One region of the Streptomyces sp. NBC_00203 genome, then DNA from elsewhere that is predicted to be linked to it. Evidence: riboswitches for the same ligand, from Rfam matches in the RefSeq annotation. Region 1 holds a riboswitch; the other holds the start of a gene.
The links. Region 1 has a riboswitch for cyclic di-AMP ahead of OG975_RS07165 (C40 family peptidase). Riboswitches for the same ligand answer to the same signal wherever they lie in the genome.
Positions count from the first base shown of each region.

Region 2: another riboswitch for cyclic di-AMP. It lies ahead of OG975_RS06355 (C40 family peptidase); the one in region 1 lies ahead of OG975_RS07165 (C40 family peptidase).

Region 1 is NZ_CP108126.1:1,532,821-1,537,839, forward strand. It holds gene OG975_RS07150 (twin-arginine translocation signal domain-containing protein) at 1-304, shown strand, start outside; gene OG975_RS07155 (ATP-dependent Clp protease proteolytic subunit) at 456-1,091, shown strand; gene OG975_RS07160 (hypothetical protein) at 1,099-1,404, shown strand; cyclic di-AMP (ydaO/yuaA leader) riboswitch at 1,752-1,938, shown strand; gene OG975_RS07165 (C40 family peptidase) at 1,942-2,415, shown strand; gene OG975_RS07170 (DUF6328 family protein) at 2,496-3,014, shown strand; gene OG975_RS07175 (ATP-binding protein) at 3,123-3,581, opposite strand; gene OG975_RS07180 (helix-turn-helix domain-containing protein) at 3,794-4,651, shown strand; gene OG975_RS07185 (DUF397 domain-containing protein) at 4,664-4,888, shown strand; gene OG975_RS07190 (8-amino-7-oxononanoate synthase) at 4,901-5,019, opposite strand, start outside.
Region 2 is NZ_CP108126.1:1,357,828-1,362,846, forward strand. It holds gene OG975_RS06350 (molybdopterin-dependent oxidoreductase) at 1-1,575, shown strand, start outside; cyclic di-AMP (ydaO/yuaA leader) riboswitch at 1,704-1,877, shown strand; gene OG975_RS06355 (C40 family peptidase) at 1,886-3,061, shown strand; gene OG975_RS06360 (RpiB/LacA/LacB family sugar-phosphate isomerase) at 3,113-3,559, opposite strand; gene OG975_RS06365 (alcohol dehydrogenase) at 3,622-4,647, opposite strand; gene OG975_RS06370 (hypothetical protein) at 4,738-5,019, opposite strand, start outside.

The sequences.
Region 1 (5,019 bases):
TTCAGGGACAGCGGCGGCGGGGGCTGCGCTCGCCACGGCCGGAACGACGCAGGACGCCGCAGCCGAGGACAGCAGCACGGCGGAGGTCACGTTCCCGCCCGACACGGAGTTCACCGGAGGCGTCAGCATCGCCGACATCGACGCGATGCTCCGCATATCCTTCACCGTCCAGTTGGACACGGCTCCCGCGGAAAACACCATCAGGCCCGCCGACGTGGCGAACGCGCTCTCCGAACTCGCCGTCTCCCGCGGCTGGCCACCCATCCACTTCAGCGGAAGACCCGCACCGGTCGCCATCAACTGACACCCGCAGACTCACACACACGCGCGCACGGCGCCCCGGACCGACTCCCGCTCCGGGGCGCCGCCGTTTTTCGCTCTCAGCATGCCCCCCTTCCCCGGAGACGTACGTCCTGTACATTTTTTACAGACGTCGATCCGAGGAGGCGCGCACCATGCACAGCCCGTCCGCCCGCTATGTCCTGCCCACGTTCACGGAACGGACCAGCGCGGGGCACCAGACCCTGGATCCGTACTCGAAGCTGCTCGAAGAGCGGATCGTGTTCCTCGGGACGCCGATCGACGACACGTCGGCGAACGATGTGATGGCGCAGTTCATGCACCTTGAGTACCTGGCACCGGACCGGGACATCTCGCTGTACATCAACTCCCCCGGCGGCTCGTTCAGCGCGATGTCGGCGGTCTACGACACGATGCAGTTCGTCACGTGCGACGTGGAGACGATCTGCCTGGGGCAGGCGGCGTCGGCCGCGGCCGTGCTGCTGGCCGGGGGCACGCCGGGCAAGCGGTTCGCGCTGCCGGGTGCCCGTGTGCTCATCCACCAGCCGTCGGTCTCCGAGCCGATCCAGGGTCAGGCGAGCGATCTGGCCATCCAGGCCGAGGAGTTGGTGCGCACCCGGAAGCTGCTGGAGGAACTGCTCGTGCGGCACACGGGGCAGAGTCCGGAGCAAGTCGCCGCGGACATCGAGCGGGACAAGATCCTGGACGCGCCGGCGGCGTTGGCGTACGGACTGATCGACCGGATCGTCCCGAGCCGCAAGGTCTCGCGCACCGCGCCCGGCGCGAGGTGATCGCCCGATGGTTCCCGAACTGCCCCCGCTGCCCGCGCTGACGCGCGCCGAGGCCGAGTTGATCGACCGTTACCTCGACGTGGTCGATCTGCTCGGACGCATCAACCCGGCCCGCCCCGGGGACACCTACCGCGGACTGCGGGCCGCTCAGGCGCTGGTCGGCAAGGCGACGGCGCTGCGTGACGCCCTCACGCTGATGCATCAGCGGGGTGAGAGCGAGGTGCACGCGCCGACCCTGGCACAGGCCCTGCGCGTCCTCGACGGGGAGCGGCGGGCGGCCCGGGTCACCCTGCCTCCCGACTCCCACAGTTGACGCACGCACACCCGGGCCGCGGCACGCGCCGAGCCGGCGAAGCGTCCGGCCCGGGTTTCAAACGGACCAAATGGTGTACCCCCCGATGGAGTAGACGCTGCTCCTTCCCAGAGCGCGGAAAAGTTGCGCAACGCGCGTAGCGGAGAGGCGGAACGAGTCGTTCCGATGCAGGTACGGGCATCGTCGGCTCCCTCAACACCCCCTCGAACGGAGGGGTGTCCACCCGAACGGGTGAGTGGTGAGTAACCCCACAAATCACCGGTTCCGCTCGGTTTTTCGGACACTCATGCGTGAAGATCCCTTTCGACGACAAGCCCCCGCCACAACGGCGGGGCGGTCCGGGCGGACGCCGAGTCCTGCCGCTGCCCGGATGACCGGTCGACAGAAGTGCATCGGCAGGAGTGGAGGACCCAGCACGACGGGCCGCCGGAGAGATTCCGGGCGGTCCTTGGGGTGAAGCCGCGTAAGCGGCCGGGCTACTTCGCCAGCCCGAATCCGACAGGTCATCCTTCACAGGCGGCTGACGAAGGGTTGCGCATGACTGCGCTCAATCGTGTCCCGTCGCTGTGGACCAGGGCCGGTACGGCCTCGGCTCTCACCATTGCCGCCGTGGGCGGCAGCCTCGTGGTCCCAGGCGTCGCACCCGACGCCGCTGCGGCCACTCCTGCGACGAAGGCACTTCAGGTCGCGGCTTCCAAGAAGGGCTCCCCGTACCAGTGGGGCGCCACGGGGCCGCGCCGTTTCGACTGCTCCGGGTTCACGCTCTACTCGTACAAGAAGGCGGGCAAGAAGCTGCCTCGTACGGCCGCGGCGCAGTACAACAAGACGCAGCATGTCTCCGCCTCGCATCGCAAGGCCGGAGACCTCGTGTTCTTCCACTCGGGCCGGAGCGTGTACCACGTCGGCATCTATGCCGGGAAGGGAAAGATCTGGCACTCCCCGAAGACCGGGGAGGTCGTGAAGCTCCAGAAGATCTGGACGAAGAGCGTCTGGTACGGCCGGGTCAGCTGACCCGCCCGAGGGGGTGACGGCGCACACCGCCGTCACCCCCTCGGGGCGTGAAAACGGGTCGGACCGGTTACTCGTCCACCATGGCCGAGCAACGTCCCCTCCCGACACGCCACGAGACGCCTCTCGAACGCGCCGACCGCAACTTCAGCGAGCTGCTCCAGGAGCTGCGCGTCACCCAGACAGGGGTGCAGATCCTCTTCGCCTTCCTGCTGACCCTGGCCTTCACACAGCGCTTCCCCTCGCTCGACACCGTCCAGCGCGCCACCTACGTCACCACGCTGCTGCTCTCGGTGCTGGCCGCCGCCCTGTTCACAGCCCCCGCGGCGCTGCACCGGTCGCTGTTCCAGGAGAACGTCAAGCCCGCCATCGTGCGGGTCTCCTCCCGGCTGGCCGGCATCGGTCTGTTCGTGCTGATGCTGGCGTTCACCGGATCGGTGCTCCTCGTCGTGGACGTGTCGCTGGGGCGTGCCGCCGGGATCGCGGCGGGAGCGGGCACACTGGCCGTCTACGTGGCGTTGTGGGGCGTGCTGCCCCGGCTGGTCCACCGTGCCCTCAGGCCCGCAGAGGTTCCACCGGCAGCACCGGACCGAGGCCCATGACCGCGCCGGACGACGGACATCCGTCTGCTGCCGCCCGTACGCCTTCGGGCGGGCCGGGCAGCACAGGCACACCCCCGGGTCGTCGGGACACGCCAACTGAGCCGCCTCCTACGGCTCTTGAGGTCCCCCGGCCGCCACCGGCTGGACCGGTGCCGTCCACGGCAGTTCGATGGAGACCGTCTTGCCGCCTTCCCTGGTGGGCCGGACGGCGAGTCTGCCGCCGCATTCCGCGGTCAGCCAGCGGATGATCACCATGCCGCGGCCGTTGTCCTGTTGGACGGCTGCGGGCAGCCGTTTCGGAAAGCGTGGGTGGCTGTCGGTGACGCCGAGGCGCAGGTGTTCGTCTCGGTCGAGCCGGACGTCCACCGTGAAGGTGGGCGACTGCCCGAAAGTGTGCTGGACGGCGTTGGTGGCTAGTTCGGACACGATCAGGCGTACGGTGTCCGCGACTTCGGAGTCGCACGGCAGGCCCCATTCGGCCAACACGTCGGCGACGAATTTCCGGGCCGCGGAGACCGAGGCGGGATCGCTCGGCAGAGTGACGGATGCTTCCTGGTGATCTGCCATGGCGACGTCGACCCTTTCCCACGGGACCGGAGTCCGACACGGAGCGGATGGTTCGAGTACGGTCCCGGACTGGTGCTTCGCGACAGACTGCCATTACCGGGCCGGTCACGGGTGCGATCCACCGAGATATGCATATATCTGTCGCTCGAAGCGGTGAACTCTGCGACGGCGGAGCGTATTTGGGCGGCTCGGAAGGAGTAAGGAGTACGGCCATGCAGCACGGTCCCGCGGTACGCCGCCGCAAGCTCGGTGCCGAACTGCGCGCGCTGCGCGCCGATGCGGGCCTCACCAGTGGTGAGGCGGCCCGCCTCTTGGGCTGGCACCAGTCGAAAGTGAGCCGGATCGAGACCGGCACCAGCGGGGTGAAGCCCTCGGACGTAGCACGGCTGCTGGACGCGTACGCCGTCGAGGATCCCGACTTACGGGATCTCCTGGTCGTGTTGGCGGGCTCCGAGGGCAACGGACGGCACCACTGGTGGCACGCCTATCGTGGGGTGCTGCCGTCGACGTACCGCGACTTCATCAGTCTGGAGTCGCAGGCCAGCGGGATGCGCACGCTGGAGACGTCCGTCGTGCCGGGGCTGCTGCAGACGCCCGAGTACGCCCGTGCGGTGACGCGGGCCGCCGTGGACGGTCTGGAGGACGGCAAGCTGGACGCCCTCGTCGAGGTGCGCCTCGCCCGCCAGGACGTGCTGCGTTCGAATCCACCGCTGGAGCTGAGCGCCGTTCTGGACGAAGCGGTGTTACGGCGTGAGGTCGGCGGACCGGAGGTCATGGCAAGGCAGTTGGAGCGGCTGCGAGAGGCTGCCGCCCTGCCTCAAGTGCGGCTTCAGGTCCTGCCGTTCACCGCCGGAGCACACATCGGAGTCACAGGTCCTTTCGTTATCTTCTCATTTCCGAACACAACTGATCTGGATGTGGTTGTTCTCGACCACTTGACGAGTAGCCTCTACCTCGAACGGAAAGAAGACCTTCAGGCCTACAGCGAGGCTTTCAACGCCCTTCAGTTCCACGCCCTTTCGCCCGAGGACTCGTTGGACTACATCGCCGGGATAGGTGACGGCGCGTAAGGAGGCACCCCCATGTCTGCACTGCCTCGGTACGTACCATCCAGCACTTCGCTGCACGACGTGCGATGGCTGCGCAGCAGCCGCAGCACGGGAATGAACAACTGCGTCGAGACAGCACGCCCCGGCCCGGGACCCTGGGCCGAACTGGTGGCCGTGCGCGATTCCAAGAACACGGCGGGGCCCGCCCTGCTCTTCGCTCCTGCCGCCTGGGAGGGATTCATCGCCGGACTGAGCTGACCGCCACCACACTCATCGCTTCTGGCTGATCACGCGTACGGCGTGCTCGATCTGCGCGTCGGTGAGGTCCGCGCGGGCGGTCAGCCTCAGCCGTGAGATGCCGTCGGGCACGGACGGGGGACGGAAGCAGC
Region 2 (5,019 bases), 170 kb from region 1:
AACGCCGAGGAGTTCGCGGCGGCCACCGCCGAGCGGCTCGCCTCGGCCGGACACCGGGCCAGCCTCGTCGGCATGGACGACGCCGATCTCACCGCGCTGCCGCCCGCCGCCGGGCTGCTCCTGATCACCAGCACGTTCGGCGACGGAGACGCCCCCGACAACGGCTCCTCCTTCTGGGACTCCCTGGCCTCGCACGACACCCCGAGCCTTGCCGGCAGGCAGTACGCGGTCCTCGCCTTCGGCGACTCCTCCTACGCCGACTTCTGCGGGCACGGCCGCCGCCTGGACCAGCGCCTGGACGAGCTGGGCGCGGTACGTCTGGCGCCCCGCACGGACTGCGAACCGGACTACGAGCCCTCGGCGCGAGCCTGGCTGGACCAGGTCCTCACCGCGCTGACCCCCGCCCCCGTGGCGGCACCGGCACTCGCCCCCGCGCCCTCCCGGAGTGCACGGAAGCCCGCCCCGGTCACCGCACGCCTCACCGGCAACCGGCTGCTGAGCCGGCCGGGGGCGGGCAAAGAGGTACGGCGCTTCACCTTCGACACCGGCGACAGCGACGTACCGCTGGCGTACGAGGCCGGTGACGCACTCGGCATACGTCCCGTCAACCACCCCGAGCTGGTCGGCGAGTGGCTGGCCGTCACCGGCCTCGACCCGGCCGCCACCGTGGAGGTCGCGGGTGTCGGCGAGGTCGCTCTGCGCCAAGCCCTGGGCGAGCACCTGGACATCACCCGCATCACCCCCGACGTACTGCGCTTCATCAGCGAACGCGTCCATGACCCGCGCGAGTTGAAGAAACTGCTGCGTCCCGACAACAAGGACGAACTCGCGAAGTGGTGCTGGGGCCGGCAGACCGTCGACGTCCTCACCGAGCTTCCGGTGCGGGCCACCGCGCAGGAATGGACGGACGCGCTCAAGCGACTGCAACCGCGGCTGTACTCCATCTCGTCCAGCCCGCTCACCGATCCCCACCTGGTCTCGCTGACGGTGTCCGTCGTCCGCTGGGAGAACCTGCACGGCCGCCTGCGTCAGGGCGTGTGCTCCCCGTTCCTCGCGGACGCCGAACCGGACAGCCCGGTACCGGTCTTCGTCCAGCGGTCCCCCAGCTTCCGGCCGCCCACCGACCCCACCACGCCGATGGTGATGGTGGGCCCCGGCACCGGGGTCGCCCCCTTCATGGGCTTCCTCGACGAGCGACGCGCACTCGGCCACCACGGCCCCAACTGGCTGTTCTTCGGTGAACAGCACCGCGCCACCGACCACTACTACGAGGACGAACTCACCGCCCACCTCACCCACGGCACCCTCTCCCGCCTGGACACGGCCTTCTCCCGCGACCGGCGCACCAAGGTGTACGTCCAGGACCGCATGCGCGAGCACGGCCCCCAACTGTGGTCCTGGCTCCAGGACGGCGCCCACTTCTACGTCTGCGGTGACGCCTCCCGTATGGCCAAGGACGTCGACCGGGCGCTGCGCGACATCGCCGTCGTGCACGGCGGTCTGGGCGAGGACGGCGCCGCCGCGTTCGTCAAGCAGCTCGCGGCCGACAAACGCTACGTCCGCGATGTCTACTGAGGCAGCCAGTACGACGAAGGTCACAAATACATATCGGACACTTCGCGCTTCAACCTTCACGTGAGCCACACAAATTGGCTAGGTTGGCGACAGGCAACACGACTCCCTCCGGCGAACCTCGCCGGGTCGCGCGGCCTCCGCCGAATCCGGTGCGCCTCCGTGGCAGCCGGAGCCGGGGACCCAACCGAACTTGGGGTGAATCGGCCCAACTGCCCAGCAGGGCAAGGGCCGTAGGGCATACCTTCCGGAATCGTCCGCCCGAACCCGACAGCTAACTCGGTAGGCGGAACACGGAAGGAGCGCGTCTCCCATGGCGCCGGAACAAGCCACATCCCGCGCGGCGGACGGGCCTAGCCAAGAAGAGGTCCGGCAGCGGATCAGCGCCCTCTACGACCAGGCCGAGACCGCCACGGGGAACTACAACGCGACCCGCGCGACGTCCACGGGGACGCGGGGTCGCGTCAACCCGGCGGCCGACAACGGGCGCAGGCGCACCGATCCCGCCGTCGACGACGTGACCAGGCCGTGGTTCGACGTGGCGCGCACGCAGCTGGGTCCCACCGTGCCGGCCAGGCTCCCGGCCGACAGAACGCCGGCCCGCCCGGCGGAACGCCCGCAGAACGGACTCACCGACCGTGGGCGGCCGGCGGCCGGCCGACCCGTCCCGGAACTGACCGCCGGGCCTGTCGCGGAACTGACCGCTGGTCCCGCCGCCGGAAAGGCCGCCGGTCCTGTCGCGGAGTTGACCGCCAGGGCCGTCGCCGCGCTGCCGGCCGCACCGGAGACACGGCAGGAAGCCACCAAGGCCCTGCCCGCACCGGCCAACGAGCCCCGGCAGCCCTCGCTGAAGACCTCCAAGGAGCAGATTCAGCAGAAGCTCGCCAAGGCCCGCGACCTGCTCACCCAGCACATCGCCGCACAGCGGAGCACGCCCGTCGCCGCAATCGCCTCCCGGCCGGCCGAGGACGCGTGGCCCACCTCCGAGACGTGGGCCGACCGCCAGGCCGTACAGGAGTGGCAGACACAGCCATCGGCCGTCCTCGGCACAGACACCTCCATCGCCGCGGGCATGCTGCTCGACACGAACACGCCGTTCGGCGCGGACATCGCATCGGACTCGGAGTACGGCAGGAAGGCCGCGAGGGCAGTGGCCTTCGCCCGTGAACAGATCGGCAGACCGTGCGTCTGGGGCGCCACCGGACCGGGCTCGTACGACTGTTCCAGCCTGACCCAGGCCGCCTGGAAGACCGCCGGGGTCGCACTCCCGCGCACCGCGTACGAGCAGGCGGTCACCGGCACGGCGATCCCCTTCGCCAGTATCCGGCCCGGCGACCTGATCTTCTTCTACGGCGACGTCAGCCACGTCGGCCTCTACATCGGCGACGGCATGATGATCCACGCGCCGAGCCAGGGGGGCTACCTTCGCGAGGAGTCGATCTTCTTCGCCGGAGAGTCGGCGATCCACGGCGCGACACGGCCCGCCTGAAGCCCGGCAACGGGGTTGCGGGGTAGCGGGGTTCCACGGCCCTGGGGCCCGCTATCCGCCGAGGTCGAGGCGTGCGACATGGGCCACGTTCTCCCGGTCGTCGGCGTCCTCGCTGGCCCGGGCGGCGAACCAGGCGTCAAGGATCTCCTTGAGCAGCGGCTCGGACGTCAGCCGCAGGCTGAGCGCCAGCACATTGGCGTCGTTCCAGCGGCGGGCGCCGTCCGCCGTGTACGCGTCCGTGCACAGGGCCGCTCGTACCCCTGGCACCTTGTTCGCGGCGATCGACGCGCCCGTGCCGGTCCAGCAGCACACGATCGCCTGGTCCGACGTCCCGGCGGCGACCTCCCGGGCCGCCGCCTCCGAGCACGCCGCCCACCGCGCGTCGTCCCCGGGGCGCAGCGCCCCATGCGTCCGCACCTCGTGGCCACGGCTGCGCAGCTCCGCGACAAGGGAGCGGGCCACGGGTTCGTCCATGTCCGAGGAGACGGAGATCCGCATGTCTGGGAGACTACCCAGCGGTTGGGCTCGCGTCCTGCGGGTGTGCGACTGGGGCGCGTACGTCAGCGGGTGGTGAGCACCATCCGGAAGCGGGCGGTGCCGGAGAGCATCTTCTGATACGCCTCGTCGGCCTGGTCCAGCGGCACGGTCTCGACCGTCGGGCGGATGCCGTGCAGGGCGCTGAACGCCATGGTGTCCTGCACATCCTGCGCGGTGCCGGACGAATGGCCGCGGACGATCCTGCCCTTCATGAGCAGCTGGATCGGGTTGATCCCCAGCGGCTCGGGAGCCGCCCCGATGACCACCAGCTCACCACGGTGCGACAGCCCGTCCACGGTCGCCGTGATGGCATCGGAACTGCCGGCGGTGGCCAGCACGGCCTTGGCACCGCCGAGAGACTGCAGGGCGTCCCCGACGGGGACGTCTCCCGTACTGTCGATGTAGTGGTGAGCGCCGAGATTCTTGGCGAAGTCGGCCTTGCCGGCTCCCCGGGCGATCGCCACCGTCTCGAAGCCCATGGCGACCGCGTACTGCACCCCCAGGTGGCCGAGTCCGCCGATGCCGAGTACGGCGACCAGATCGCCCGGCTGGGCGGAGCTGCGCCGCAGCCCGTTGAACGTGGTCACACCCGCGCAGGCCAGGGGCCCCGCGTCGCTCGCCGTCAGCGCGTCGGGAATCCGGGCCAAGGCGTCGGCCGGCGCGATCACCGCCTCGGCGTAGCCCCCGTCATAGGCCCACCCCGGGACCTTGAGGTTCTCGCACATGACGAAGTCGCCCTGTCTGCAAGGCTCGCAGTAGCCGCAGCTGCCTCCGAACCAGCCCACCGCCACCCGGTCGCCCACCCGCCAGCCCCGGTCTTGGGTGCCCTCACCGAGCTCCTCGATGCTCCCGGCGATCTCGTGCCCGGGAACCAAGGGAAACCGGACACCCGGCAGGCCGGCATTCACGAAGAAGGCGTCGGTGTGGCAGATCCCGCAGGCCTCCACGGCGATCCGTACATGGCCGGGGCCCGGCCGCGGCACCTCACGTTCAGTGATCTCGAACGGCCCGCCGACGGCGGCCACCTGCGCAACTCGATACGTAGTCATGTGTCTCTCCGGAACAAGTGCGACGGCCCCTCGAACCAGCAGACCAGCTCCGGGCCGATCGCGCGCGCCGGATGTCCCCCGCCCGCTCGGTCAATGCAGGATGTTGACGGCCCGGGCGACCACCAGGACCACGATCACCAGCGAGACCGAGGACTGCAGCATCATCAGCATCTTGGCCCAGCGCGACAGCGGCATCACGTCGGTCGGGCTGAAGGCGGTGGAGTTGGTGAACGACAGGTACAGGTAGTCCAGGAACGCCGGCTCCCAGTCCGGCGGAGCGGTGTCCGGGCTCTGCATCTGCACGAAGAGGAAGTCGGGGAACTGGCGGTGGCCGCGGGCCCGCGCCATCGGTCCACCACGGTCCCACTCCCA